DNA from 4 places in the Sideroxyarcus sp. TK5 genome. Region 2 is predicted to be linked to each of the others. Evidence: predicted binding sites of a transcription regulator. Region 2 holds the regulator's gene; each other region holds the start of a gene.
What was found. The regulator sigma-54, encoded in region 2, starts transcription at its own class of promoters, with help from an activator protein. The targets are predictions, from matches to a motif close to TGGCACNNTTCCTGCT.
Positions count from the first base shown of each region.

Region 1 (7,397 bases), on a different contig from region 2:
CACTGAAATGGGGCGTGTGCTGCGGCGTGAGCAGGTTCTCCATCAGCGAACGAAGCCGGTCCGCCTCCTGGATCACCACCTGCGTGTATTCGCGCAGTGCCGGTTTCTCCAGTTCCTGCTCCAGCAGTTGCGCGGCACCGCGGATGCCGCCCAGCGGGTTCTTGATCTCGTGCGCCAGATTGCGCAACAGCATGCGGTTGGCCTGCGTCTGGTCCAGCATCTGCTCCTCGCGCGCCAGCTTGAGCGGGCGTTCGATGGGGTGGAATTCCAGCATCAGGGCATAGTGCGGCAGCTGCAAGGTGTTGACCGTGCAACTCAGATGCAGCTTCTGGTTATGGCTGTGCGTACCCAGCAGCAGGTCGTGCTCGATGTGTGATGAACGGTTAGCCAGCGCTGACTGGATCGCGCTGAACAGTTGTTCGGTATGTGTGAAAGCGAACTGCAACGGATGACCGATGAGATTGCTGTGGCTCACCGCGAACAGATGCTCCGCAGCCGGGTTCAGATATGCGATGCGCGACTGGTCGTCGAGCAGCATCACGGCTGTCGACAGGAAATCCAGTGTGGGGAGCGGGGCGCTGGTCATGTCATTAAAAGAGCAGAAAACATGCCAGCGTCAGGTCACTTGAGATTGTCGATCTCGGTCTGTATCGCCCGCAGGTTGTTCTCGTGCATGCGCACGTTCTCCTGGGCGGCCTGGATGCTCTCTTCGTATTTCGCCATATTGCGGTAAGTCTTGCCGTCCGCGCCGGTGTAGATCTGCGGCGTATCCTCTGCCACCTTCAACTGCGCGCGTGCATCCTGAAGTGCCTGCCGCTCGCTGGCCATCTCGTCCTCCAGGATGCGCAGTCGCTTGTCGTCGCGACGCTTCTGCGTCGCGTTGTCCACGCGCGGGAAAGAGGACTCCTCGCTTTCGCGATTGCGTTCTTTGGCAACGGCTCTGGGCGCGGGCACGGTCGGCAAAGGTTCCAGTTTCAACTTCTGCGCGCCGCGGATCGGCTCGCTGGAATAGGTGACGCGACCATCCTTGTCCACTCGCTTGTAGATCTCTGCGTGGGCGGTGCTGCTGGCGGCAGTGAAGACGGCGCACAACAACAGCATGCGGGTTGGCTTCATGGGGTGTCCTCTGGATGCGATGGGGGAAGTATAGGGTAAGGTCAGGGGTGAGACAAACCGCCCAAAAACAAACGGAGCCGCGAGGGCTCCGTTGTTTTGCGGCAAGTCGCGAACGACTTAGATGCTGTAGTACATGTCGAACTCGACCGGATGGGTCGTCATGCGGATCTTGTTCACTTCGTCCATCTTCAACGCGATGAAGGCGTCGATGAAGTCGCTGGAGAACACACCGCCACGGGTCAGGAACTCGCGGTCCTTGTCCAGTGCTGCCAGGGCTTCGTCCAGGCCGGCCGCCACGGTTGGGATCTTCGCATCTTCTTCCGGCGGCAGGTCGTACAGGTTCTTGTCAGCAGGATCGCCGGGGTGGATCTTGTTCTGGATACCATCCAGACCGGCCATCAGCAGTGCGGCGAAGCACAGGTACGGGTTCGCAGTCGGATCCGGGAAGCGGGTCTCGATGCGGCGTGCCTTGTCGCTGGCGACGTGCGGGATGCGGATGGAAGCGGAACGGTTCTTGGCGGAGTAAGCCATCTTCACCGGCGCTTCGTAGTGCGGAACCAGACGCTTGTAGCTGTTGGTGCCCGGGTTGCAGATCGCGTTCAGTGCCTTGGCGTGCTTGATGATGCCACCGATGTAGTACAGCGCTGTCTCGGACAGGCCGGCGTAGCCGTTACCCGCGAAGGTGTTCTTGCCGTCTTTCCAGATCGACTGGTGCACGTGCATACCGGAACCGTTGTCGCCAACGATAGGCTTGGGCATGAAGGTGGCAGTCTTGCCGTACTGGTGCGCAACGTTGTGCACGATGTACTTCAGGGTCTGTGTCTGGTCGGCGCGCTTCACCAGCGTGGAGAACTTGGTGCCGATCTCGCACTGGCCTGCAGTCGCCACTTCGTGGTGATGCACTTCGACGGGGATGCCGACTTCTTCCAGCAACAGACACATCTGCGCGCGGATGTCGTTCAGGCTGTCCACCGGAGGAACCGGGAAGTAGCCGCCCTTCACCATCGGACGGTGGCCGGTGTTGCCGCCTTCGAACTTCTCGCCGGTAGACCATGCAGCCTCTTCCGAATTGATCTTCAGGAAGCAGCCGGACATATCCACCTTCCACTCGACGGAGTCGAAGATGAAGAATTCCGGCTCGGGGCCGAAGAAAGCGGTGTCGCCGATGCCGGTGGACTTCAGGTAGGCTTCAGCGCGCTTGGCGATGGAACGCGGGTCGCGGTCGTAGCCCTTGCCGTCGGTCGGCTCGATCACGTCACAAGTGATGACCAGGGTCGGCTCGTCGAAGAACGGGTCGACATAAGCGGAATCCGGATCCAGCATCAGCAGCATGTCGGAAGCCTGGATGCCTTTCCAGCCGGCGATGGAGGAACCGTCGAAGGCGTGGCCGTCTTCGAACTTGCTCTCGTCCACGGCGCTGACCGGCACGCCAACGTGCTGCTCCTTGCCGCGGGTATCAGTGAAACGAAGGTCGACGAATTTGATGCCTTGTTCTTTGATCAGCTTCAGAACGTCGGCGGCTGTTTTGGACATACTCGAATCTCCCAGGAAATTAAAAACAAAAGTCAGTAAGGCGAACCGTTTGATTGGTACGGGTCGAAAAAAGCAGAAACTGTGCCATCGCCGGATATCCAGTCAGGCGAGCATTGTGCCATATATCAAGGGAAATGGCGGGCAACGTACACGCCCAAAAACAGGGCGTTCCGAAGGCGACGCGCACTATTTTGGTGCGGAAATCTGAAACACCTTGATGCGCTTGAAATAGGGGTCGTCGGCGACGATGGCATCGCACTTCGCCTGCAACATCCCGGCATCGACCGCCAGCGGAAGAAGCAACTCGGCCTCGATCTTGCCGTTCAGGTAATGCAGCACGAAACGCGTGTCCGGCGGCAGCTCCATTTCAAGGCGCTTCTGCAGATGCATCAGCAGCAGATGGCGCTGCGGTGTATGGGCATTCGGCTTGGACTTCACATCATCCTCCGGGTCGATATGCACCATCACATCCATCACATGGTGGCTGTTGAGCACGGCGGCGCGCGCCGCCTCCGCGATGTAATGCCCTTCCGACACGCTGATGTAGGGATCGACCATGATGTGCGCGTCGACCAGCGCGTTGTCCGCCATCTTGCGCGTGCGAAGTTCGTGCAGGCCCAGCACGCCCGGCACCGATTTGAGCGTGTTGCGGATGGCGCGCACCTCTTCGGCCTCCAGCCCGGTATCCACCAGCTCCAGCATCGCATCGCGCGCGAACTGGAAACCCATGTAGGCGATCATCACCCCCACCACAGCCGCAGCGATCAGGTCGAGGAAGGTATAGCCCAGCAGGTTGCCCGAGATCCCCACGATCACCACCAGCGAAGACGCCGCATCGGAGCGCGCATGCCACGCGTTCGCCACCAGCATCTGCGAACGCACGCGTTTCGCGATGGCCAGCATGTAGCGGAACAATATCTCCTTCGCGGCCAGAGTGAACAGCGCCACATACAATGTGTAGACCTGCACCGGCTGCACCTGCTCGGGATGTTGCAGGCGCAAACCCGCCGAGATCAGCAGCGCGATGCCGACCGCCCCCAGACTCGCACCGAGGATCAGCGAAGCCGCCGTCTCGATGCGCGCATGGCCGTAGGGATGGTTCGCATCGGCGTGCTTGTTGCCGTGACGGTTCGCGAACAGCACGAGGATATCCGCCAGCAGATCGGAGAGCGAATGCAGGCCGTCTGCGATCAGCGATTGCGAGCGACCGAAATAACCGCCCACCAATTGCGCCACAGTCAGGAACAGATTGACGAGGATGCTGACCCAGGTGCTCTTGCGCGCCGCAGCGAAGCGCTCGGGATGAGCGGGTTCAAAGGCGGCCGACTTGTCGTGGCCATGTGCGTGCGTGTGATTTTTCATCGCTGTTGGGATAGTATGCAGACGAGCGCGCAGGATAGCATCCGCGCACCGAACCTTAAACAACACAGACACAAAGGTATATGGGAAAGATCACAGAAATATTGACGACAGCACAGAACCGCGCAAAGGATCTGGGCCTGCCGTACGAAGGCGCACTCACGCCTGAAGAAGCGAACACCATCTGGCAGAGCGCCCCCGGTGCCAAACTGGTCGACGTGCGCACCCGCGCCGAGATCGACTGGGTCGGCAAAGTGCCGGGCGCGGTCGAGATCGAATGGCTGAGCTACCCCGGCATGAAACCCAACCCCAACTTCATGGCCTCGCTGGAACAGCAAGTGGACAAGGAATCACTGGTGCTCTTCCTGTGCCGCACCGCGCAACGTTCACACATGGCTGCTGCACTCGCCACGCAGAACGGCTACGCCGATTGCTACAACATCCTCGAAGGCTTCGAAGGCGACAAGAACAGCAGCAACCAGCGCAACAAGCTGAACGGCTGGCGCGCAAAAGACCTGCCCTGGGAACAGGGTTGACCACACGCCGTTCGTGCTGCGCTAGCCGAAGTATGAACGCAAGAAATGCCCGCTTCGGCGGGCATTTTTACGGATGCGACCAGCTCACCACCCCGGTGTAAGCCGTCAACAGCACGATCACACCGAACACGATGCGATACCAGGCGAACACCACGAAGGTATGGTTCGAGATGAACTTGATGAAACCGCGCACCGCCCACATCGCAGCGATGAACGAGCACACGAAGCCCACCGCGAACACCGGGATGTCGGCCGCATGCAGCAACGCCCAGTTCTTGTACAGATCGTAAGCCGTCGCCGCGAACATGGTCGGGATCGCCAGAAAGAACGAGAACTCCGCAGCTGTCTTGCGTGACAGACCGAAGATCAAACCGCCCATGATGGTCGCCCCCGAACGAGACGTGCCGGGGATCATCGCCAGCGCCTGCGCAAAGCCCACCTTCAGCGCATCCGGCCAGCGCATCTCATCCACCGAATTCAAGCGCGGGTGATAGTTGCGCTTCTCCACATACAGAATGACCAAGCCGCCCACGATCAGCGCCGTCGCCACCGTGATCGGATTGAACAGCAGCGCCTTGATGGTCGAATGGAACATAAAGCCCAGCACCGCCGCTGGCAGAAATGCCACGAACAGCAACCCCACGAAACGTTGCTCGACCGGATCCGTCTTGATGCCGCGCACCGTGCGCATCAGCCGCTCGCGATAATCCCAGCACACCGCCAGAATCGCCGCCAACTGGATCACGATCTTGAACACCTTGCTCGTCTCGTCGTTGTAACCAAGCAGATCACCGAGGATGATCAAGTGACCGGTCGAAGAGATCGGCAAGAACTCGGTCAAACCCTCCACCACGCCGAGGATGGCGGCCTTCAAAAGCAGAGCAATATCCATAAAGTCTTGTCATTCCCGCGCACGCGGGAATCCAGTTAATCAAAGAACCGTTCACCCCAAGCAGGGCGAACGCAAGTTGTCGTACTAGGTTTGCCGAGCGCGTCCATCACCCAGCAACGCGATCCGCCGATTCACCGCCCGCCGCTCCTCATCGTTCATCTCCAGCCAGCGGCTCACCTCCTCGAAGGTGCGCAAACAACTGCGGCAAACGTCATCGCCCAGCACCGTGGTGCAATGGCCGATGCAAGGTGAATCAGCAGTGATCTCAAGGGGAAGGGGAGGATGTGCGGAAGACATGGCGCGGCATTATACCCGCGGGCAAGTCGCCAGCTCCAAACGCGTCAACCACGCCAGTGCATGCTCACGCGACTCGCCACACATCTCCGCCGAAGGCTGCAACCCGCCACAGAAAGCAGGCCGCTCAGGCTTGCCGAACACCTTGCAACGCAACGCCTCATCAAGCTGCACGCACGGCACCCCGGCAGGCTTGCCATGCGGCATGCCGGGCAGGGGCGAGGTGATGGAAGGCGCGATGCAGCAGGCGGCACAGGAAGGGCGGCAGATCATGGTGGGTAAGTGAGCGAGCGGAGCGATAGTTTACATCGGAGATATATCTAGAATGGATACCAGGATAAACTGATGCGCACCATTTGATACGGATGCCTCGGCCATATGCAGGTCGAATCGTCGGAGGACTACATGGCTACGAACCGCTGGACGAAAGAACAATTAAAACTCGCATTCCATCTGTATTGCCAATTACCGTTCGGCAAGTTGGATATGCGCACGCCAGAGGTCATCAAGCTTGCGGGTCTTATTGGGCGGACGCCCGGAGCCGTGGCAATGAAGCTGAGTAACTTTGCCAGCCTTGATCCGGCCATCACGAGCACGGGTCGAAAAGGGCTTGAAGGGGCGTCGAATCTTGATCGTGAGATTTGGGATGAATTTCACGCTGACTGGGAGGCTTTGGCTGTCGAGAGCGAAATGCTCAGGCGAAAGCTGGACGCCGATGCTCAACCGATGGACGACTCAGACGAACAACTCATTCCAGAAGACTTCACTGGGGAGACTCGCAAAGTCGTGACCGAGCAACGCATCAAACAAAGCTTCTTCCGCCGTGCAGTGTTGAGTAGCTATCGAGGGCGCTGTTGTATGTCAGGTTTGTCGGAGCCTCGTTTGCTGGTAGCCAGTCATATCGTGCCTTGGAGCAAAGATAAGGCGAATCGCTTGAATCCAAGCAATGGCCTTTGTTTGTCAGCCATTCATGACCGTGCATTTGATAAAGGGCTTATAACGATTTCCGACGATATGAGGGTCGTCGTTTCGGAAGAGTTGAAGCGGAACAAAGAGGCGTTTGTGGTTGAGGTTCTCTTGCCGCTAGAGGGGCGGGTGATAGAATTGCCCGAACGCTTTGCACCTCAGCCAGAATTCATTGCATGGCACCGCAACGAACTTTTTTTGGATAGTCGGGGGTGACGAAAACGTGCATTGCAATGCTGAAAATTCGGATAGTCGAATCTATTTCATCATGAACGACCAACCAGACACTTGCGGATATTGCGGCGCACGTCTTGAGTTACTCGCAATAAAGGAAATCGAAGGCGAGCGCGTATTTGTTAACGAATGCTTAGGCTGCAAGCGCGAAATACTAATGGTTGAAAATTAAACGGGCCGCGATGCGGCCCGTTTCTTTTGCTGAGTACAAGAGGCATCACGCCTTGTGATAAACCTCAGCTCCCTGCTTCACAAACTCTACCGACTTCACTTCCATCCCTTTTTCCAGCGCGGCCTGCTCGGATAGTCCTTCCTTCGCAGCGAAGTCGCGCACGTCCTGGCTGATCTTCATCGAGCAGAACTGCGGGCCGCACATGGAGCAGAAGTGGGCGACTTTGGCGGATTCCTTGGGCAGGGTCTCGTCGTGGAATTCGCGGGCGCGGTCGGGGTCTAGGCCGATGTTGAAC
Region 1 covers NZ_BAAHSJ010000001.1:71,757-79,153, forward strand. The annotation lists gene glnL (nitrogen regulation protein NR(II)) at 1-586, opposite strand, end outside; gene ACYPYQ_RS00365 (DUF4124 domain-containing protein) at 622-1,116, opposite strand; gene glnA (type I glutamate--ammonia ligase) at 1,234-2,649, opposite strand; gene ACYPYQ_RS00375 (cation diffusion facilitator family transporter) at 2,836-4,011, opposite strand; gene ACYPYQ_RS00380 (rhodanese-like domain-containing protein) at 4,092-4,544, shown strand; gene ACYPYQ_RS00385 (undecaprenyl-diphosphate phosphatase) at 4,612-5,436, opposite strand; gene ACYPYQ_RS00390 (DUF1289 domain-containing protein) at 5,521-5,733, opposite strand; gene ACYPYQ_RS00395 (YkgJ family cysteine cluster protein) at 5,743-6,003, opposite strand; gene ACYPYQ_RS00400 (HNH endonuclease) at 6,136-6,912, shown strand; gene thiC (phosphomethylpyrimidine synthase ThiC) at 7,148-7,397, opposite strand, start outside.
Region 1: the regulator sigma-54 is predicted to act here: its motif matches at 2,721-2,736, upstream of glnA (type I glutamate--ammonia ligase).

Region 2 (7,397 bases):
CCTTCAATGCCGCGTAGGCCAGCGTGGACGAGAGATTGCCATCCTGCGACGCCAGCGCCGGTATCAGGATGATGAGCGGCACCACGGCCAGATCCTGGAACAGCAGCACGCCCATGATCTTCTGGCCGTGCGGCGTGTTCAGCTCGGCACGTTCCACCAGCATCTTGCTGACGATGGCCGTGGAGGACATGGCCATGATGCCGCCCAGCGCCAGCCCCGCCGCCCAGCCCAGATCGAAGAACAGCGACGTAAGCATGACCAGCAACATGGTGGCGACCACCTGCGCAGTGCCCAGGCCGAACACCAGCCGCTGCATGGCGCGCAAGCGGGCAAGGCTGAATTCCAGACCGATGCTGAACATCAGGAACACCACGCCGAATTCGGCGAGATGGCGCGTCTCCGGCGCATCGGGGATCCAGCCCAGCGCATGCGGGCCGATCAGCACGCCGACGATGAGATAGCCCAGCATGGCAGGCAGGTGCAGCGAGCGGAACAGCACCACCACCAGCACGGCGACGGCGAGCAGAATGAGCAGGAGTTGCAACGAATCGTTCATGCGGCTGATGATGCCCTAACTTTTGCAAGTTTCAAAATCGTTCTCGGCCTGGATAGCGGCAAAGACACGACTGGGTTGTTCACCTATAATTCGCGCCATGAACAAACCGACTCCCGCCGCCCCGCACGCGCTCGAACTCGCGCGCCGCGTACTGACCATAGAAGCCGATGCCCTCAAAGCGCTGGCTGACCGGGTCGACTCGAACTTCCTCGATGCCATCAATCTGATCCTCGCCTGCAAAGGCAGGGTGATCGTGAGCGGCATGGGCAAGTCCGGGCATATCGCACGCAAGATCGCGGCCACCTTCTCCAGCACCGGCACACCGGCCTATTTCGTCCATCCGGGTGAGGCCAGCCACGGCGACCTCGGCATGGTGACGCAGGATGATGTGTTCATCGGCATCTCCTACTCGGGCGAGAGCGAGGAGTTGCTGACCATCGTCCCGGTGCTGAAGCGCCAGGGGGCGAAGCTCATCAGCCTGACCGGCAATCCCAAGTCCAGTCTTGCGCTGGAGGCGGATGTACACCTGAACGGCGCGGTGGCGCAGGAGGCCTGTCCCATGGGACTGGCCCCGACCGCCAGCACCACGGCAGCCCTCGCACTGGGCGATGCGCTGGCTGTCGCACTGCTGGATGCCAAGGGCTTTGGCGAAGCGGATTTCGCCCGCTCCCACCCCGGCGGCAGTCTGGGGCGACGCCTGCTCACCCATGTGCGCGACATCATGCACAGCCATGCCAGCATCCCCATGGTGCCGGAAGACGCGACACTGGCTCAGGCGGTGCTGGAGATCTCCCGCAAGGGTCTGGGCATGACCGGCATCGTCGATAAAAACCATAAGCTGCTGGGCATCTATACCGACGGCGATCTGCGCCGAACACTGGAAAAGAAGCTGGATTTCAACACCACCCCGGTCAGCGCGGTGATGTCGAAGACGCCGCGCACGGTCGGCCCCGACGCGCTCGCCGTTGAAGCGGTGCAGATGATGGAGCAGTACAACATCACCCAGTTGCTGGTGGTCGATGCGAACAAGAAAGTACTGGGCGCGCTGAACATGCACGACCTGCTGAAAGCGAAAGTCATCTGATGTCACTGACAGACCGAATCAAACCGCTGCGCCTGATCGCCTTCGATGTGGATGGCGTGCTGACCGACGGCGGGCTTTTCCTTTCCGATTCCGGCGAGGAGTTCAAACGCTTCAACTCACTCGACGGGCACGGCATGAAGATGCTCAAGGCCAGCGGCGTGGAGCTAGCCATCATCACCGGGCGGACCTCGCGCTGTGTCGAGCTGCGCGCGAAGAATCTGGGCATCACCCGGCTCTATCAGGGTGTGGAGGACAAATATGCCGCCATGCAGTCTCTGCTGGCAGACTTGAGGATACCCCCCGCAGCAGCCGCGTTCATGGGCGACGACGTGATCGACCTGCCGGTGATGCGCAACGTCGGCGTGTCGTTCAGTGTCCCCGATGCGCCGCAATGCGTGCGTGACCGCGCCGATTATGTGAGCCAGCGTGCCGGCGGCCACGGTGCCGTGCGCGAGATCTGCGAACTGGTCATGTCGGCACAGGGCACGCTCGAGGCACAACTCGCGCCCTTCCTGGATCGATGAGCCAGCTCTCTTTCGTCAATCGCTTGCGTGTCTGGCTGCCACTGCTGCCCGTCCTGGCGCTGCTGCTCGGCAGTTACTGGCTGAACCTGCAAGTCCAGCCCGTGGAGCCGGCCACCGGTGCCCAGCGCCACGATGTCGATTTCGTGGTCTACGGGTTGCGCTCGACCGCGCTGAACACGGAAGGGCAGCCCCGCTTCACACTGCTCACGGAAAAGATGTGGCACTACCCGGATGATGACACGACCCACATGAAAACCCCCAGCCTGACCAGCTTCTTCAAGGACCATGCCCCCACCCGGATCGACGCGCAAAGCGGCATGCTCAGCAGCAAAGGCGAAGAGGTAAAGCTGCATGAGGATGTCCACATATTCAGACCGGGGAGATCGCCGGCACAGGACCAGCACTTCAATACCGAATATCTGCGCGTACTGCCGGACGATGGCTGGGCGGAGACGAATTTCCCGGTGTTGATGTTCGACCGTTACAACACCATCCATGCCGTCGGCATGGAGCTGGACAACGGGGCACGTACCGTGAGATTCCTGCAACAAGTCCGAGCCGTCCATGAAAAGAACGACTAAGCAGCTGCTGCTCATCCCTTTCCTGCTCTGCGCCCCAAGCGTCATGGCGGAACAGGCAGACCGCGACAAACCCGTGCATCTGGAGGCCAATCAGGTACTGATAGACGACGCGCGCCAATTCAAGAGCTTTGAAGGCCGTGTCCAGTTGATACAGGGAACTTTGAACATTCAGGCAGACCGCATAGATGTTCGCGAGGACAAGGACGGCTATCAACACCTCACCGCCATCGGGCATCCGGCCAAATTCCGCCAGCGCTATGAGGGCAGCGAGGAGTATGCGGAAGGCTACGGCGAAAGGATCGAATACGACACCCGTGCCGAGACCGTGGACTTTTACGACCGCGCCCGCGTCAAGCGCGGACAGGACGAAGTCCAGGGGGCGCACATCACCTACAGCACCAAGACGGAAGTGTTCAGCGCGCGCGGCGATGAAGCTTCACAAAAGACCGGCAACGACCGGGTGCGCGCCGTGATACAACCCAAGCGGGACAAATCCCCGGCTGCATCCGCCCCGGCAAGCACACTGACCATACAACCCAGCGAGAACCTGTCCACCCCTGCCTCGCAAAGACACTGACATGAGCGAACTCCGTACCGAATCCCTGAAGAAGACCTACCGTGCCCGTACCGTGGTGCAGGATGCCTCGCTGCATGTCAGCAGCGGCGAGGTGGTCGGTCTGCTGGGCCCGAACGGCGCGGGCAAGACCACCACCTTCTACATGATCGTCGGCCTGGTCGCCGCCGACGGCGGAGAGATCACCATAGACGGCGAAAAGGTCACCCATCTGCCCATCCACAGGCGCGCACGGCTGGGTCTTGCCTATCTGCCGCAGGAGGCTTCCATCTTCCGCCGCATGACCGTCAGCCAGAACATCGAGGCGGTGCTCGAGCTGCATGATTATTCCCCGGAAGAGCAGTCGCAGCGTCTCGAAGCGCTGCTGAACGACCTGCACATCACCCACATCCGCAACAACCCGGCGATCAGCCTCTCCGGCGGCGAGCGGCGGCGCGTCGAGATCGCGCGCGCGCTGGCCACCGACCCGCGCTTCATCCTGCTGGACGAGCCCTTCGCCGGCGTCGACCCCATCGCCGTGCTGGACATCCAGAAGATCATCCGCTTCCTCAAGGAGCGCGATATCGGCGTGCTGATCACCGACCACAACGTGCGCGAGACGCTGGGCATCTGCGACCGCGCCTACATCATCAATGCCGGCTCGGTGATGGCGGAAGGCACGCCGGAGGAAATCATCTATAATGAGGGCGTGAGGAAGGTGTATCTGGGCGAGAACTTCAAGCTATAAGAAGCGCCGCCCCTCACCAGACACCCAAGATGAAACCCGCTCTCCAACTCCGTCAATCCCAACAGCTCCTGCTCACACCGCAGTTGCAGCAAGCGATCAAGCTGTTGCAGCTCTCCACATTGGAGATCAATCAGGAAGCCGCGCGCCTGCTGGACGAGAACCCGTTGCTGGAACGGATAGACGACACCGCCAACCAGACCTACAGCGGCAGTAATGACACTGGCACGCAGGTGACTGAACGCACGGAAAGCTCGGCCACCGAGAGCCCGGCCAACGACGAGACGCCGGAGTGGGGTGAACAGAACTTCAGCCATGCGGCAAACAGCAGCCCGGATGACGAGGATGACGGTTATCAGGAAGTCGCTTCCGATCGTCCCAACCTGCGCGAGCATCTGCTTTGGCAGCTGAACATGAGCCTGCTGGACGAACGCGACAAGAAGATCATCGGCCTGCTCATCGACGCACTGGACGAGAACGCCTACCTGGCCCAACCCCTGGAAGAGATCGTGGAGATCTTCCCGGAGGAGCTGGATATCACGCTGGACGATCTGGAGACCGCGCTGGTGCAGTTGCAGCATCTGGATGCGCCCGGCATCGGCGCGCGCGACCTGCGCGAATGCCTGACGCTGCAGCTTCAGGCGATCCCCGAAGACGTGCCGGGACGGGATATGGCCTTGCGCATCGTGGGCGAACATCTGGACTTGCTGGCCGCACGCGACTTTTCCAGGCTGAAACGTCTGTTGCGTTGCGATGATGATGCCTTGCGCACCGCGCAGGATCTGATCGTGCATCTGCAACCCAAACCCGGTATGGCATTCGAGCATCGTGCGGCCGACTATGTGGTGCCAGATGTGCTGGTGGAGAAGGTCGGCGGTATCTGGAAGGCACGCCTCAATCCTGAAGCCATGCCGCGCCTGCGTATCAACCAGGTCTATGCCAACATCCTGCAGCAGCGCGGCGATGCCAGCGCGCAGGGCATGGCGACGCAGTTGCAGGAAGCGCGCTGGTTCATCAAGAACCTGCAGCAGCGTTTCGAGACCATCCTGCGCGTGGCACAGGCCATCGCGCAGCGTCAGCGCCAGTTCTTCGAGCACGGCGACATCGCCATGCGGCCGCTGGTGCTGCGCGAGATCGCCGAGCAGCTCGAACTGCACGAATCCACCATCTCGCGCGTGACCACACAGAAGTTCATGCTCACCCCGCGCGGCATCTACGAATTCAAGTATTTCTTTGGCAGCGGTCTGGCCACCGATGCGGGGGGGGCTTGTTCTTCCACCGCCATCCGTGCCCTTATCAAACAGATGGTTAGCGAGGAAGATACTCGCCAACCCCTGTCCGATAGCCGCATGTCTGAAATCCTGGCACAGCAGGGCATTATCGTCGCCCGCCGTACCGTGGCAAAATACCGGGAATCCATGAACATCCTCCCGGTCAACCTTCGTAAATCACTCTAACCATAAAGGAGCAGGCCATGAACCTCAATCTCACAGGACGCCACATGGAGATCACTCCCGCGATCCGCGAACATGTGATCGGCAAACTGGACAAGGTCAAACGCCATTTCGACAATGTGATCGACGTGAACGTCATCCTTTCCGTCGAAAAGCTGCAGCAGAAGGCAGAAGCCACACTCAACATCAGCGGCAAGACGCTGTTTGCCGAGTCCGAGGACAGCAACCTGTACGTCGCCATCGACGCCCTGATCGATTCACTGGATCGCCAGGTGCTGAAGCACAAGGAGAAGTTCGAAGCACGTCGCCACGACGATTCGGGCAAACATCAGGCAGCAGAGTAAACCGGACGAGGCAGCGACACACGCTGCCTCGTTTCAATTTGGTGAATCAGCATGAGTCTAATCAGCAAGATATTGGCCCCCGACTGCGTGATGCTGGACAGCGAATCCTCCAGCAAGAAACGCGTCTTCGAGCACGTGGGCATCCTGTTCGAGAACACGCTGGGCATCGCGCGCAGCCAGGTGTTCGACAGCTTGTTCGCGCGCGAGAAGCTCGGCTCCACCGGACTGGGACAGGGAGTGGCGATCCCGCATGGTCGCGTCAAGGGTCTGCGCGATGCGGCGGCCGCCTTCGTCAAGATGAAGACACCCATCCCGTTCGATGCACCGGACGGCCAGCCGGTGAAATTCATCTTCGTGCTGCTGGTGCCGGAGCGCGCTACCGACCTGCACTTGCAGATACTGGGCGAACTGGCCCAGATGTTCAGCGAACAGGCCTTCCGTGATCGTCTGGAAGCGACCGACGACCCGACCGAGATGCATCAGCTGTTCAACGACTGGAACCCCTGATCCGCCGTGGCCCAGGTCAATATCAGGCAGTTGTTCCGCGACAAACAGGAGCGCCTCGGGCTCACCTGGGTCGCCGGTGACGGCTCCGAGCGCACGCTCGACAGCGAGACCGTCAACGCCTCCAACTGGGGACTGATCGGCCACCTGAACCTGGTGCACCCGAACTGGATCCAGGTGTTGAGCAATACCGAACTGGACTATCTGCATGATCTCTCTCCCGCCGATCTGGCAACGTCGCTCGCAGCCCTTGACCGGCAAAAACCCTCCTGCCTGATCGTCGCCGGCGAGACCGAGATCCCTAAGGGGCTGATCGATTTCGCCAACCGCACCGAGACGCCGCTGTTCCATTCGCCGCTGGGCAGCGTCCACCTGATGTGGATGGTGCGCCACTACATGGTCAAGGCGCTGGCCGATTCCGCTTCGCGCCACGGCGTGTTCCTGGACGTGCTGGGTGTCGGCGTGATGATCACCGGCGACAGCGGAGTCGGCAAGAGCGAGCTGGCACTGGAGCTCATCACGCGGGGCAACGGCTTGGTCGCGGACGATATCGTCGACCTGTTCCGCATCTCGCCCGAGGCACTGGAAGGTCGCTGCCCGGATCTGCTGCGCGACCTGCTGGAGGTGCGCGGGCTGGGTATCCTGAACATCCGCACCATGTTCGGCGAGACGGCCGTGCGCCGCAAGAAGAGCCTGAAACTCATCGTGCATCTGTATCGTCCGCCGCACGACGACCTGAGCAAGCTGGACCGTCTGCCGCAATCCGGCAAGGAAGACATCCTCGGCGTCACCATCAGCAAGGTCGAGATACCGGTGCTGGCTGGCCGCAACCTCGCCGTGCTGGTCGAAGCCGCCGCACGCAACTTCGTTTTGCAGCAGCGCGGCATCGACACCATGCAGGAATTCATCGCGCGGCAGGAACAGCAACTCTCGGGAGACTGAGCCATGCAGCTTATCCTGATCAGCGGCCTTTCCGGCTCGGGCAAGAGCGTCGCCCTCAAGACCCTGGAGGATTCCGGCTTCTATTGCGTGGACAACCTGCCCGCGGAACT
Region 2 covers NZ_BAAHSJ010000003.1:357,286-364,682, reverse strand. The annotation lists gene ACYPYQ_RS07645 (monovalent cation:proton antiporter-2 (CPA2) family protein) at 1-556, opposite strand, end outside; gene ACYPYQ_RS07640 (KpsF/GutQ family sugar-phosphate isomerase) at 654-1,640, shown strand; gene ACYPYQ_RS07635 (KdsC family phosphatase) at 1,640-2,164, shown strand; gene lptC (LPS export ABC transporter periplasmic protein LptC) at 2,161-2,745, shown strand; gene lptA (lipopolysaccharide transport periplasmic protein LptA) at 2,729-3,322, shown strand; gene lptB (LPS export ABC transporter ATP-binding protein) at 3,324-4,046, shown strand; gene ACYPYQ_RS07615 (RNA polymerase factor sigma-54) at 4,076-5,500, shown strand; gene hpf (ribosome hibernation-promoting factor, HPF/YfiA family) at 5,518-5,841, shown strand; gene ptsN (PTS IIA-like nitrogen regulatory protein PtsN) at 5,893-6,348, shown strand; gene hprK (HPr(Ser) kinase/phosphatase) at 6,355-7,287, shown strand; gene rapZ (RNase adapter RapZ) at 7,291-7,397, shown strand, end outside.

Region 3 (7,397 bases), 280 kb from region 2:
CGGTCGGGCCGAGCACGCCGGCGACGAAGCGTGGCTTGTCGGGCGTGGCGTACTCGTCGCAGGCTTCGCGCGCCAGCTTCGCCCCGGCCTTGTTCAGTTCGTAGTTCAGCACCTCCATGCCGTAGGCTTTCAGCGTGGTCGCGTTCGCGCCGAAGGTATCGGTCTCGATGATGTCCGCGCCCGCCGCCAGGTATTCGCAATGGATGCCCTTGATGACCTCGGGCTTGGTGATGACCAGCAGGTCGTTGTTGCCCTTGAGGTCGCGGTGCCAGTCCGCAAAGCGCTCACCGCGATAGTCGGCCTCAGTCAGCTTGTGGCGCTGCACCATGGTGCCCATGGCACCGTCGAGGATGAGGATACGTTGCTGGAGGAGTTCTTCTATGCGGTGGACCATGGTCATTAGGCTCTGGAAACGAGGGCGGATTCTATCATGCGCCCTGTATGCACGGGCCTTCCGGGCTGGACGCCGTCTGTCGCTTCAGGCTTGCCGCATGTCGTTTCTGGAGGGTTCTCGTCTTGCCGCCCCTGATGAATGCCACTACTATCAGTGTGACTTTATTCGCCCCACGGCTCACAGGAGGACCCATGGCCAAATTCATCTGGACCGATCAGCTCAATGTCGGGATCGATGTCATCGACCAGCAGCACCGCCGTATCGTCGAGTACATCAACCAGCTGGATGACGCCCGCTCGAACGGGATGTCCAATGAAGAGATCTCCTGGTTACTCAATGACCTGGTCGATTACACCATCTCCCACTTCGGCTTCGAGGAGAGTCTGCAGGAAGAGGCCCAATACCCTTTTTTGGCCTCCCACAGGAAAGTGCACGATCTGTTCGCCCAGCGTGTCGCCGAGTTCCAGCGGCGTGCCGAGCAGGGCGAGGATATCGTCAAGGCGTTGAACAGCCTGCTGGTGACCTGGCTGTTCAACCACATCAAACGCGATGACAACGACTACGTGGAATCCGTTAAAGCCTACTTGGCGCAGAAGCAGGATTTCGTAGCGCAGAAACGCGGCCTGTTCGCGAGATTGTTCGGGTAGGCACCGCAGCACCCGAGTCGTCACACTACCCGGCCTTGTCCATCCTCCGGTACTGCACAGCCTCGGCGATGTGTGCGGTCTGGATGTCTGTGCTCGCGGCCAGATCGGCGATGCTGCGCGCCACTTTGAGGATGCGATGGTAGGCACGCGCGGACAGGTTCAATCTGGTGATGGCCTGACGCAACAATGCTTCGCCTTGCGCATCCGGCGTACAGTGTGCGTCGATCTCGGTCACGGAGAGGTGGGCGTTGGGCTTGCCCTGCCGCGCCAACTGTCGCTGGCGTGCCGCCTCGACACGCTGCTGTATCAATGCACTGTCTTCGCCGTCCGCCTGCTTCAACAGATCTTCCTGCGGCACGGCAGGCACTTCGATCTGGATGTCGATGCGGTCCAACAGGGGGCCGGAGATCTTGCCGCGATAGCGCGCCACCTGATCCGGCGTGCAGCGACACTTGCCGTTGTAATGGCCGAGATAGCCGCAGGGGCAAGGGTTCATCGCCGCGATGAGCTGGAACTGCGCCTTGAAGTCGGCGCGGCGTGCGGCGCGTGAGATGGTGATACGTCCACTCTCCAGCGGCTCGCGCAGCACTTCCAGCACGCTGCGGTCGAACTCCGGCAACTCATCGAGGAACAGCACGCCGTGCATCGCCACCGAGATCTCGCCCGGACGCGGATTGCTGCCGCCGCCCACCAGGGCCACCGCGCTGGCGGTGTGATGCGGCGAACGATATGGCCGTGTCTTCCAGCGGCTCAACTCGAAAGCCCCGCCCAGCGATTGCATGGCCGCACTCTCCAGAGCCTCTTCCTGTGTCATCGCCGGCAGGATGCCGGGGAAGCGCGCAGCCAGCATGCTCTTGCCCGTGCCCGGCGGACCGTTCATCAATAGCGAATGTCCGCCGGCCGCAGCGATCTCCAGTGCGCGCTTGGCGGCGGACTGGCCTTTCACCTCGCGCATGTCCGGGTAGTGCGGTGCGACGCCTTCCGTCTGCGGGATGAAACGGTCCAGCGGTTCGCGACCGGCCAGATGCGCGGCGACCTGTAACAGGGAACGCGCCGGGTACACCACCGCATCGTCCACCAGTGCCGCTTCGGCGGCATTGGCTTCCGGCAACACAAAGGCGCGCCCGCTGTCCGCCGCACGATAGGTCATCGCCAGCGCGCCGCGTATCGGACGCAGCTCTCCGGTCAGCGCCAGCTCGCCGGCGAATTCGTATTCATCCAGCCTGTCGGCGGGGATCTGTCCCGAGGCGGCGAGGATGCCCAGGGCGATGGGCAGATCGAACCGGCCGCTCTCCTTGGGCAGGTCGGCAGGCGCAAGATTGACGGTGATGCGGCGCGCGGGGAATTCGAACTGGCAGTTCTGCAGGGCGGCGCGCACGCGATCCTTGCTCTCTTTCACTTCCGCCTCGGGCAGGCCGACGATGGTGAATTGCGGCAACCCGTTGGCAAGGTGCACTTCGACCGTGACCAACGCGGCCTCCATGCCCGACAGACCTCTGCTGTATAGAACAGCAAGGCTCATGGCGAGTTACTTGTTGGACTCCAGTGCAGCCAAGCGCGCTTCCAGCTTGTCCAAGCGCTGTGCCAGCACCTCGTATTCCTCGCGCGTCACCAGATCGAGCTTGGAGAAACCCTGTGCCAGCAAGGCCCGGGCGTTCTTCTCGAAATCCTTGGCCGGGCTGTTGGCCACGGCTTCATTCAGTTTGGCCGACATGTCTTCAAAGAACTTCGCGTTCAGCATGATGTATCTCCCTGTCATTGGTGTGGCCGCAGTGTACCAAAAACCTCCGCACCAACACTGTGCGCCGCCGCCGATATCCGCGCTTACTCGGTGCACCATACGCGTGCGCCGTTTTTCACATGATTGTCACAAAGCCCGCCGTTACAGGGTTTTCAAAGGTTGGCACGGTTGCTGCTGTATGGAAGGCGTGGATACTCTTGTCCCGCTTTGAAACTTAATGAAAGGAAATACCATGTTGAAGAAAAAACTGCTCGTTGCTGCTCTGGCTGCTTCCTTTACCCTGCCGGCTGCTGCCGAATCCACCCTCTCTTCCAACGTCGGCTTTGTCAGCGACTACGTTTTCCGCGGCATCACCCAGAACTCTCACAATCCTGCAGTGCAAGGCGGTATCGATTACGCCCACGAGAGCGGCGTGTATGTCGGCGCATGGGGTTCCAACGTGAGCTGGATCGCCGACAGCGGCGCAGTGGCATCGGGTAGCGTGACCATGGAACTGGATACCTATGTCGGTTATCGCGGCACAGCCTCCGATGTCGGTTACGACGTTGGTTTCGTCCGCTACAACTATCTGGGCGACTACACTGCTGCCAGCGGCTTTGCCAAGGCTGACACCCAGGAGATCTATGGTTCCGTCAGCTATCAGTTCCTGAGCGCCAAGTATTCCTACAGCCTCGGCGACTTCCTGACGGTCGTGAACGGCAAGGGTTCCAGCTACTTCGAATTGAATGCGAGCTACACCCTGGAAGATGCAGGCGTCACACTGTCCGCCCATGCCGGCAAGCAGACCTTCAAGCCTTCGTCTGCTGACATCTACTCCTACACCGACTACAAGCTGGGCGCTTCCAAGGATCTGTCCGGCTACGTGGTAGGCGTGGCATACACCAGCACGAACGCCGGTTCTGCATGGACCTATGCCAACGCAGTTGGCGGCAAATGGGGCAAGGGCGTCCTGGCCGTATCCGTATCGCACGCGATGTAATCACCCCGGGGCGGCTTGCCGCCCCGTTCTCAAGGAGAGACATGATGAAAATGGTCACTGCAATCATCAAGCCGTTCAAGCTGGACGAAGTGCGTGAAGCACTGTCCGCCATGGACGTGCAAGGCATCACCGTCACTGAAGTAAAAGGTTTCGGTCGCCAGAAGGGCCACACCGAGCTGTATCGCGGTGCGGAATATGTGGTGGATTTCCTGCCCAAGATCAAACTGGAAGCCGCTATCAAGGACGACCAGTTGGACCGCGTGCTGGAAGCCATCGAGAAGGCCGCCCAGACCGGCAAGATCGGCGACGGCAAGATCTTCGTATCCGACCTCGAGCAAGTGATCCGCATCCGCACCGGCGAAGTCGGTCCGGAAGCCCTTTAAGGAGAGCATGATGAAAAAAGTACTCGCATCTTTCATGCTGCTGGCCGTGTTGTTCGGCGCAGTCAGCCCCTCGTTCGCCGAGGAAGCGGCACCTGCTGCCGAAGCTGTGATGGCGACGACCGAGGCACCTGCTGAAGCACCTGCCGCCGAAGCGGCCCCCGCTCCGGTTCCCGATAAAGGCGACACCACCTGGATGATGCTGTCCACGCTGCTGGTGATCCTGATGATCGTTCCGGGCCTGTCCCTGTTCTACGGTGGCCTGGTGCGCGCCAAGAACATGCTGTCCGTTCTGAGCCAAGTGTTCGGCATCTTTGCCTTGATCTCCATCCTCTGGGTGGTCTACGGCTACTCGCTGGCATTCGGCGACGGCGGCTCGATGAACTGGTTGATCGGCGACACCTCGAAGTTCTTCCTGGCCGGCATGACCGGTGACAGCACCGCTGCCACCTTCAGCGACGGCGTGGTGATCCCCGAGTTCACCTTCGTGGCCTTCCAGCTGACCTTCGCGGCGATCACCACCGCGCTGATCATCGGCGGCTTCGCAGAGCGCATCAAGTTCGGTTCGCTGATGGTGTTCTCCGCACTGTGGTTCACCTTCGCCTACCTGCCGATCGCACACATGGTGTGGGCAACCGGCGGCTACCTGTTCGAGAAGGGCGCGCTGGACTTCGCCGGCGGCACTGTGGTGCACATCAACGCCGGTATCGCGGCTCTGGTGGGCGCGATCGTGATCGGCAAGCGTATCGGTTACGGTAAAGAGCCGATGGCTCCGCACAACCTGCCGATGACCATGATCGGTGCATCCCTGCTGTGGGTGGGCTGGTTCGGTTTCAACGCCGGTTCCAACCTGGAAGCCACTGGCGGTGCAGCACTGGCCTTCCTGAACACCATCGTCGCCACCGCCGCTGCGGCACTGAGCTGGATGGCTGCCGAGAAGATGTTGCGCGGCAAGGCTTCCATGCTGGGTATCGCTTCCGGTGCAGTGGCCGGTCTGGTCGCCGTCACACCGGCTGCCGGTCTGGTCGGCCCGATGGGCGCCATCATCCTCGGCCTGATCGTCGGTCCGGTCTGCTTGTGGGCTGTGTCCGGCCTGAAGAAGTCGCTGGGCTATGACGACTCGCTCGACGTGTTCGGCATCCACGCAGTCGGCGGCATCGTCGGCGCGATCGGCACCGGTATCTTCGTATCGCCGGCACTGGGCGGCGTGGGCATCGACGGCTACGAGATGGGCGCACAAGTGATCACGCAAGCCACCGGCGTGCTGATCACCATCGTCTGGTCTGGTGTGGTCGCCTTCGTATGCTTCAAGTTGGTCGACATGGTCATGGGTCTGCGTGTCTCGGAAGAAGACGAGCGCGAAGGTCTGGACACAGCGACACACGGCGAGCGCGCATACAACGTGTAACCTCTCCTCCCTGGAGCCTCCCGGCTCCATTTCAAGGGCACCTGCGAAGGTGCCCTTTTTTTCGGGGACGACAACATAACAAGGAGCAAGGAATGGCAGGAGAGATGGAAAGATTGTTCGCCCTCGCCGGACGCATCCACGTTCTGTTGCGGCGCGAACACAACCGCATCATCGACGTGGAATGGATGTGCGCCGATGAAGGTTACGCAAAAGAAGTGATCAAGCTGGCACGCTCGGCAGGATCGGAAGAACTGCTAGCGCTGGCTGAACGCGTAGAAGCCGTGCATCCGCTGTTGCCCAAGCCTCAGCGTATCGAAGTACCGATACCCGTGAAGGCCGAGGCGAAATACGTCGCCAGCCTGCGCTGAGCCTCAGCAACTCATCAACAAACACGAAGGGCACCTCACGGTGCCCTTCGTGTTTTCCACCTGCATTGAACGCCAGTTACTCGTGGAACTTCGGGAACTGCTGCAAAGTACGGAAGAATTCGATGTCGTGATTCGGCCACAGCTGGGCATGTTCTGCCTGCTGCAAACCTTTCAATTTGCGGATACTGTCCAGCGCAAGGTCTTCGCGATCCTGCCAGCACAACCCCGGCGCGATCTCCTTGACCAGATTCTCGGACAGGTCAGCCGCATCGCCGCACAGCACGACCGGCGAGCCTTTTGGCAGCTCGATCCATAACGACATATGGCCGGCGGTATGGCCGGGTGTAGAGACCGCCCGCACCCCCGGCACCAGCTCGTACTCACCCTGCTGCACCTTCCAGGGATAGTCGCCGGCGAAGTCGTCACTGAAGTAGGCCGGATCAAGGTCGGTGCGTGCCGCTTGCAGCTCGTCGTGTTGCACGTGCACTTCCTTGCCGCATACGTCGCATAACCCGCCCGCATGGTCGAAATGCAGATGGCTGAGGAACACCACATCCACATCGGCCGGCGTCAGCCCCATCCTGGCCAGATGGTTGGGCAAGCGCTGTTCCGCTTTCATGTCCGGTGCGCCGAAGGCGAAGGTCTCCTCGTCATAGTATTTTGCGCGCTGCCTGGGTTCGGCGATCTTGCCGTAGTCGCAGCCGACATCGAACAGGATGCGGCCGTTCGTGGTCTCGATCAGGTAGGCGAGGATAGGTGCTTCGATGATCTGCCCCTGTCCGCGATGGCGCGTGGAGAGCGATTTGTCGTAATGATGCGTGGCAGTCAGCAAGGGCCACAGCCGCAGTACCTGACTCATTTTGATTCCTCCAGTTCGGTGAGTCGGTCTGCGTCTCGGTGATCCGACACTTGCCCATGCTCTGTTGCTACGGATTCAGTGCGTGCCTCGATGACAGCGGCGGAGAGGATCAGCGTGCCGCCGACCGCTTCCCGCCAGGACAGATGTTCCCCGCCGATCAGCACCGCCGAGATCACCGCCACCACCAGTTCGCCCAGCAACAGGATGCCGGCGCGGCCGGCATCCAGCCGCGCGACGCCGTAGAAGGTAACCAGCGTGCCGGGCAATATCCATAGCAGACCCAGCGCCAGCATCGAGCCGACCTGCTGACCATCGAGCGCCTGCAACGGCTGGCCACTGAATGTCAGGAAGCCCAATGCGATCAATGCACACCCGCCTATCATCGCTGTCGCGCGCACCGAGTCGGTCAGATGATGCCCGACCCGCACTGCCACGTTGTTGAGCGCGAACGCCACGCCGGACGAAAGTGCCAGCAGGTCGATCACCGACAGCGGTGCCGAGAACAGTTCCGGGCCGCCCAGCGTCGCGGCCAGACCGGCCAGCGCCAGCAACAGCGAGATGAGCCGCAAACGGGTGAACGCCTCGCCGAGGAAGATGCGCGCGGCCAGGATGGTCCACACC
Region 3 covers NZ_BAAHSJ010000003.1:74,527-81,923, reverse strand. The annotation lists gene metH (methionine synthase) at 1-400, opposite strand, end outside; gene ACYPYQ_RS06235 (bacteriohemerythrin) at 586-1,041, shown strand; gene ACYPYQ_RS06230 (YifB family Mg chelatase-like AAA ATPase) at 1,067-2,563, opposite strand; gene ACYPYQ_RS06225 (accessory factor UbiK family protein) at 2,570-2,782, opposite strand; gene ACYPYQ_RS06220 (TorF family putative porin) at 3,015-3,761, shown strand; gene glnK (P-II family nitrogen regulator) at 3,806-4,144, shown strand; gene ACYPYQ_RS06210 (ammonium transporter) at 4,155-5,549, shown strand; gene ACYPYQ_RS06205 (hypothetical protein) at 5,642-5,917, shown strand; gene ACYPYQ_RS06200 (N-acyl homoserine lactonase family protein) at 5,994-6,776, opposite strand; gene ACYPYQ_RS06195 (DMT family transporter) at 6,773-7,397, opposite strand, start outside.
Region 3: the regulator sigma-54 is predicted to act here: its motif matches at 2,943-2,958, upstream of ACYPYQ_RS06220 (TorF family putative porin).

Region 4 (7,397 bases), on a different contig from region 2:
CTGTGGGACAAGGTGCAAAGCAAACTGGTGACGGGCGAGAGCATCACCCAGACCTACCAGTTCGCTGCGACCGGCAATGCCGAGCTGGCGTTCATCGCACTGGCGCAGATCACCAAGGACGGCAAAGTGAGTGAAGGATCGTGGTGGATCGTGCCTGCGGATATGTACAATCCGATCAAACAAAGCGCGGTGCAGCTGACTGCCGCGAAAGACCCTGCTGCAGCGAAAGCGTTCATGACGTTCCTGAAGAGCGAGAAGGCGCTGGCGATCATTCGCAGTTTTGGTTACGGGCTGCCATAAGTATTTCTCCCTCTCCCGCAGGCGGGAGAAGGGGGCAATGAATAAGTTAAATAGTTAGCGACAAGAACTCATGACATCACTTGACCCCGCCGACCTCCAAGCCGTCTGGCTCACCCTGAAACTGGCGAGCGTGACCACTTGCCTGCTGTTGTTCATCGCCACGCCGCTGGCCTGGTGGCTGGCGCACAGTCGCAAGTGGTACAAGGGCCTGGTGTCTGCCACAGTGGCATTGCCATTGGTGTTGCCGCCCACGGTGCTGGGCTTCTATCTGCTGCTGGTGATGGGGCCGAACGGGCCGGTGGGTGAGCTGACCAGCGCCTTGAATCTCGGCAGGTTGCCTTTTTCGTTTGCCGGTCTGGTGATCGGCTCGGTGCTGTTCTCGCTGCCGTTCGCCGTGCAACCGATCCAGAACGCCTTCGAGGCGATGGGCCAGCGTCCGCTGGAAGTGGCTGCGACCTTGCGCGCGAGTGCGTGGGATCGCTTCATCAGCGTGGCGTTGCCGCTGGCGCGTCCGGGTTTTCTCACCGCCATCATCCTTGCTTTCGCACATACCGTCGGCGAGTTCGGCGTGGTGCTGATGCTGGGCGGCAACATTCCCGGTGAGACGCGCGTACTCTCGGTCGCCATCTACGGCCACGTCGAGGCGATGGAGCTGTCGGCGGCGCATATGCTCTCGGGCGGCATGGTGCTGTTCTCTTTCCTGGTGCTGCTCGGTTTGTATCTCGCAGGCGGTCAGATATCGAAGGTGACCAAATGAGCGAAATTCAAGCCCGCTTTGCACTGCAGCGCGAAAGTTTTACGCTGGATGCGAACTTCAATGCGCCAGCCGTCGGTGTCACCGCCCTGTTCGGCCCATCCGGTTCCGGCAAGACCACATTGTTGCGATGCATCGCGGGACTGGAGCGCGCGCATGGCACGTTGCAGGTGAACGGCGAGACTTGGCAGAACGAGACTACCTTTGTGCCGGTACATAAACGCCCGCTGGGTTATGTGTTCCAGGAAGCCAGCCTGTTCCCGCACCTGTCGGTGCGCGCCAATCTGGAATACGGTTTCAAACGCATCGCCCCTGCCGAGCGCAAAGTGCCGCTGGAGCAGGTGGTGGAATGGCTGGGCCTGAGCCGACTCATCGAGCGCAAAGACCCGGCACTGCTCTCCGGCGGAGAACGCCAGCGCGTCGCCATCGGTCGCGCGCTGCTCACCAGCCCGCGCATCCTGCTGATGGACGAACCGCTCTCCGCGCTCGACAGCAACAGCAAGCAGGAGATATTGCCGTATCTGGAGCGACTGCACCGCGAACTGAACATTCCCGTGCTCTATGTCAGCCACGCGATGGACGAGGTGGCAAGGCTGGCCGACCATCTGGTACTGTTGGAAAAAGGCCGCGTCATCGCCAGCGGTGAGTTGCACGAAACGCTCGCGCGGCTCGACCTGCCCACTGCACATTTCGACGATGCTGGCGCGGTGATCGAAGCGGCGGTGGCGCAACAGGATGAGAAGTATCATTTGACCCGGCTGGATTTTGCGGGCGGGCAACTGTGGGTGGGCAGGGTGGAGCAACCCTTCGGCACGACGGTGCGCGCCCGTGTGCTGGCGCGCGATGTGAGCATCGCCACGCAGGCACCGCAGGGGTCGAGCATCAACAACATCCTCAACGCGCGTATCGAAGAGATACGCGACGAAGGGCCGGACAAGGTGGTGGTACTGATGAAGGTGGGCGAGTCGCAGAGGCTGCTGGCGCGCATCACGCGCCGTTCGCGCGACCATCTTGGCCTGGTTGCCGGGATGTTTGTGTGCGCGCAAGTGAAGAGTGTCGCCTTGATGAATTGATGGATCACGGAGTTTGAATGATGACTGAGATCGGTTTCGCCACTGCCGCCGACTTGCCCTATATGGCCGACCTGCTCGCCGAGCTGTTCACGCTGGAGAGCGATTTCAAGCCGGACCGCGAGAAGCAGATCAGCGGCCTGCGCACCATCCTCGACGAACCCGAGCTGGGCAAGCTGTTCGTGTTGCGCGTGGACGGCAAGGTGGCGGGCATGGCCAACGCGTTGTTCACCATCAGCACGGCGGAAGGCGGACGCGCCTTGCTGCTGGAGGATGTGATCGTCAGCCGCGAATACCGCGGCGGCGGGTTGGGGCGGCAATTGGTGGAGCATGTGCTGCACTGGGCCAAGCTGCGCGGCATCGTGCGCATCACGCTGCTGGCCGACCGCAACAACCAGCCAGCGCTGGATTTCTACCGCAAACTCGGTTTTGGCGATTCAAACATGACTGTGTTGCGCAGGAAGCTGTAGCGCCACATTGTTTGTCGCAATCGCTACAAAATTTCCACCTCCGGCTCCCATTCGGAAGCGCAACCCCCCGCCGTTACTGGCATATCAGCCGCATCACCATTTTGGCACGGTGGTTGCTCATCATTCCCCCGGGTTCATTGCGGAGTCATCTTTGAAGGTCCTGAACATGTCGGAACATCATTCCGGGGGCTCGCCTTTGGCGGAGGTCGCGCTGGCCGATTGCTCGGTTTGTCCGCATCGCGCATTGCTGGCCGAGGCGCGTTGCGTGCCGGGCGATATCTGCGTGACCGCGCAGAGCGGGCGGCAGATCGACCGTTTTTTGCGGCGCAACCCGCAGTTCGCCGAGGGTTATCTGCACGATCATTTCTGGGAGCGCCGCGCCATCGCCGCGCGCTATGCCCCGCTGGAGGTCGTGCGACGATTGCCGCGCGATGCGGACGAAGTGGTGCGGCGCGTGGTGGTGAGCCGTGTGCCGGTCGATGAACTGGACGCTTACCTGCACGATAGCGACCGCGAGGTGCGCATGACGGCGGCGAACCGTGTGGCGCCGGAAAGATTGAACGCGCTGATGGCCGACGTGGACTATCTGGTGCGCCTGCAGGTCGCCAAGCGCCTGCCGCACGGGCAGTTGCGGAACATGGCCGGCGACGAGGACCGCGAAGTGCGCAAGGAAGTGGCGCGGCGGCTGCCGTCCTTTGCCTTGGGCATGATGCTGAAAGACAGCGACGCGGAAGTGCGCCGCATCGTCGCGCAGCGCTGTCTGCCGGACGACGCGGCGAAACTGCTCGCGGACGACGACTGGCTGGTGCGTCTGGAAGCGGTGCAGCGCGCACCGCTGGAAGTCATCGCCGAGATGGTGGACGACGCCGAACCGGATGTGCGCGCCGCCGTGCGCGAACGCTTGAATGATTTTTTGCTGGGAGATGAGCTATGAGTATCCACACACCCGATGAAAAGATGTTGCGCAAACTGGCGGAAGAGGCGGAAGCCATCCCGCCGCGTCCGCATCATGCCGCTTTGCTGGAAACGGCCAACCGCATCTGCACTGACTGCAACTTTCGCTATGCGCTGAACCGCGGCGGCTGGTACCGGCCCGGCGGCGTCATCAAGGCCGACGGCAAGCGTTTTGCGGACAGCCTCGAAACGTGGGCGAAAGCCAGTCTGGAAGCATGCGGCGGCGACATGAATGAACTCATCGAACGCTATGCGGACAGCGACCTGCAGGTGACGCGCCATTCGGGAAGCACGCATTATTTCGTAGCGGCCTACGGCCCCGGCGCGGCGGATTTTTTGCAGATGGAAGTGGAAGAGTTGCAGGAAGTGCTGGACCGCAAGCTGTTCGATGCCGACAACCTGCCCGATGATCTGCAGGAACTCGTCGAGCCTTTGAGCCCGCTGGAATTGCAGGCCCAGCCCGTCGGCGCGCCGCGCTACCAGTTCCGCCGCATGCTCGACATGCGCCAGACCCTCGCCAAAGTGACGATGGCCGAAGGGCGCGATGCAGGTCTGCCGCGTCTGCTTGCCGAGTGGTCGCACAGCAGCGCCGCGTCGCGCGGTCACTTCAGCGACCACTGGATCGTCGCCCTGCGCGAGCATCAGGACCGTTATCGCAACCCCGTCGTCTCCGCCTCGCTGGTGTCGCGCAAGGCGCGCACGCTCAAGCCGTTCCAGTGGAACGTCGAATTGTCGGGTGTGGAGATGTTGAACCAGTTGCAGGCCTTCGACCGCGCGGCGGGTTATCCCTCGGCCTGGTATTTCCATCTGGTCGCCGGAACATTCACACCGCCCAAGATCGCCTATGCCGTCGCGCGCGATCTCGAAGCGGGATTCAGTTACTTGCCGGATACCGAAGCGGCGCTGGTGAAGAGCTGGGTGGCGGCGCCGTATTCGGTTTGAAGCGCCGCTCAGACCGCGGCCACCACACCGTGTTTGCGTAGCACCTCCAGATACGTGTCCGGCTCCGGGCGCACGCGGTAGTTGTCCGTCTCGTGCGTCCACACGATCTTGCCGTTCTTGTCGGTGATGATGACGGTCGGCAGCACCGTGTCGCTGTCGTAGCCGAGCATCTGCATCCCCATCGGCAAGCCGTGTGGATGCTCGATGCCGAGTCGGCGGGCGGCCGCGTTGTCCTCGTCCGTCAGGAACTCGAACGACAGTTCGATGTGGAACTTCTTCGCGATCCCCACCGTGTTGGTGTGCGGTTGCGGCGAGATCATGGCGATGCGCACCCCGAGCCGGTTGATCTCCTTGTAGCGTTCGGCCAGTTCCTTGAGTTGCGCCATGCAGAACGGGCACCAGTTGCCGCGGTAGAAGATGATGATGGCTGGCTTGTCGGTCAGGCTGCGCGAGTTGACCATCTCCCCCTTGGTATTGCGCACCGAAAAGTCCGGCAACGGCGCACCGACCACCAGCTTCATGTTCGCAGTGCGTCCGCCGTAAACCGAGAACCAGTAGGCATATAACAGGAACGCCCCCCATGCGGCAGCGGCCAGCGCAGGCGCCAGCCCGTCCGCGCCTTGTACCGACCAGGCGAAACCGGCGGCTCCGACTCCGGCCACTCCCAGCAGATTGAGCAGGGGGAAATGTGCGCTGGTACGCGCCAGATCCTTGAGCAGCATGGCGCGCATGATCACCGACAGGATAGGTACGGTGGTCAGCAGCACACCCGTCCATGCCATCGCGGCCGCCCCCTGATAAAGCATCCATCCCGCATAGCCGGTGATGCCCATGATCGCCATCATGTAGTTACTGATGAAAATCGACTTGAGCAGATTCATGGCGCTTACTCCTGGTGAGTGTTGCAAGCGGGCTGACCCGGCACTTCCCACGCTTCGCCGGCAAAGGCGGCATCCAACGGCGTGTCGGTCAGGTGATTGGCATAATTGCTGAGCGTCTTCATGCTGACGCCGAGTATCACTTCCAGCGCGTTCTGCTGGGTGTAGCCCGCCGCAAGGAAATCGTTCAACTCCCTGCTACCACCGACCCGGCCGCGTTTGTGCACCACGGCCTTGGCAAACACAGACAGTGCGTTCAGCTTCTCGTCCGGCAAAGTCTGGCTGCTGCGCAGGGCAGCGATGATGTTGTCGGCGACCTTGACCATGTTGCGCGCAAGGAAGGAGTGGGCCGCCACGCAATAGGCGCAGGCGTTCTCGACGCTGACGGAGATGAGTACGATTTGCTGCTCGGCGGGCGTGAGCGAACTCTTTTCGAGCAGGGCACCCAGGTTCTTATAGGCTTCGAGGGTGGTCGGCGCTTCGGCCAGATGGGCGTAAAGATTGGGGATGAAGCCCAAGCCTTTATTGGCGGCCTCAAGGATGGGCACGGCGGCAACCGGTGCGGTCGCGAGGTTATGCAGTTTGAACGGGTTCATGACGGTCTCCTGAGTTGGTTGAGCAACGGTTTGTTGCCTGAGCCCATTGTCAGGAAGCGGAGGGTTTGCCTCCATGACCGCCAGAAGGTGATTTGTGTCTGATCGTCCAGGCAGGCGATGCGGCTGGTCAGCCGCGTGCCTTGCCGGGCGGAATGCCGATGATGCGTTTGAACGCTTTGCGGAAAGCGGCTTCCGATTCGTAGCCGCACTTCATGGCGACATCCAGCATGTTGGCATTGCCGTCGGCGAGCATGCCGCTGGCCAGTTGCATGCGCCATGTCGCGACGAACTCCATGGGCGGCATCCTGACCAGTTGCGTGAAACGTTCCGAGAACGCCGAGCGTGACTGGCAGGCGAGACCGGCCATGCGTTCCACTGTCCATGCTTCGGCGGGCGCATCGATGAAGGCCGCGACGGCGGGGCGCAGGTGGTCGTCCGACAACGTCGCCAGCAGCGGAGACAGTTTCGGTTCCACATGCAGCGCATGACGGATCACATACAGGAACAATGTATCCGACAGGCGATCGAGGATCGCGGTCACACCCAGCTCGTTGCGGGTCGCTTCCTCGGTCATCATCTCGATCAGGCTGCGCATCTGACGGCCGACCGGGCTTGCATCCGGTCGGATCAGCATGAACTCGGGAAAGGAGGCGAGCAGCAGGCGGCGGATATGCGCGGGTAGCCGCAGATGTCCGCACAGCAGGCCGCTGCCGGGGGCATGCACATCCAGCGGCGCGGGGTGCGAGTAATCGAACGGCTGTTGCGGAATGACTCGCTGGGCGCTGAAGGTGTGCGCCGCATCGTGCGGGAAGAAGGCGATGTCGCCCGCTGTCATGTGCGCGGGCTCGCTGCCATCCTTCATATGTATCCATGCCTCGCCGTGACACACCAGATGGAAGGTGGTGGCGTCAGAGCCGCCGGGCGTGGACATGTGCCAGGCATCGCACAACTGGCCGACGTAATACACCTCCGAGCCCAGATGCAGGCGGCGCAGAAATTCGTTGAGCTGTTGCGGCGTCGCGCTCATCAGTCTTTACAGCTTGCGCGGCAGTTCGCGCGCAGCCTTGCGGATGAAGGCGAGCTGCTTCTCGAAATTGCGGCAGCCCTTGCACATCATCAGGTGCATGCGCATCGCCAACCTTTCGCGCCAGGTGATCGGGCGGTCTTGCGATTGCGATAACAGTTCGGTGTTGTGTTTGCAGTCCAGCATATGGTCACCTCGCATTTCCAAACCAGTTCAGATCGAGGCACTCGCGCAACGCCAGCCGCGCGCGGTGCAGGATCACCCAGCAGTTAGTCGTGGTGATGGAGAGTTCCTGACAGATATCTTCGGTCGACATCTCCATGAACTCGCGCATCATGAAGGCGCGTGCGCTGTTGAGCGGCATGTGCCGGTTGCATTGCTCGAACACTTCCCAGAAATGGGTGTTCTC
Region 4 covers NZ_BAAHSJ010000001.1:357,391-364,787, forward strand. The annotation lists gene modA (molybdate ABC transporter substrate-binding protein) at 1-300, shown strand, start outside; gene modB (molybdate ABC transporter permease subunit) at 371-1,057, shown strand; gene modC (molybdenum ABC transporter ATP-binding protein) at 1,054-2,127, shown strand; gene ACYPYQ_RS01830 (N-acetyltransferase family protein) at 2,145-2,594, shown strand; gene ACYPYQ_RS01835 (4Fe4S-binding leucine-rich repeat protein) at 2,746-3,528, shown strand; gene ACYPYQ_RS01840 (hypothetical protein) at 3,525-4,490, shown strand; gene ACYPYQ_RS01845 (peroxiredoxin family protein) at 4,499-5,371, opposite strand; gene ACYPYQ_RS01850 (carboxymuconolactone decarboxylase family protein) at 5,377-5,964, opposite strand; gene ACYPYQ_RS01855 (AraC family transcriptional regulator) at 6,092-6,991, opposite strand; gene ACYPYQ_RS01860 (zf-HC2 domain-containing protein) at 6,998-7,174, opposite strand; gene ACYPYQ_RS01865 (sigma-70 family RNA polymerase sigma factor) at 7,179-7,397, opposite strand, start outside.
Region 4: the regulator sigma-54 is predicted to act here: its motif matches at 2,697-2,712, upstream of ACYPYQ_RS01835 (4Fe4S-binding leucine-rich repeat protein).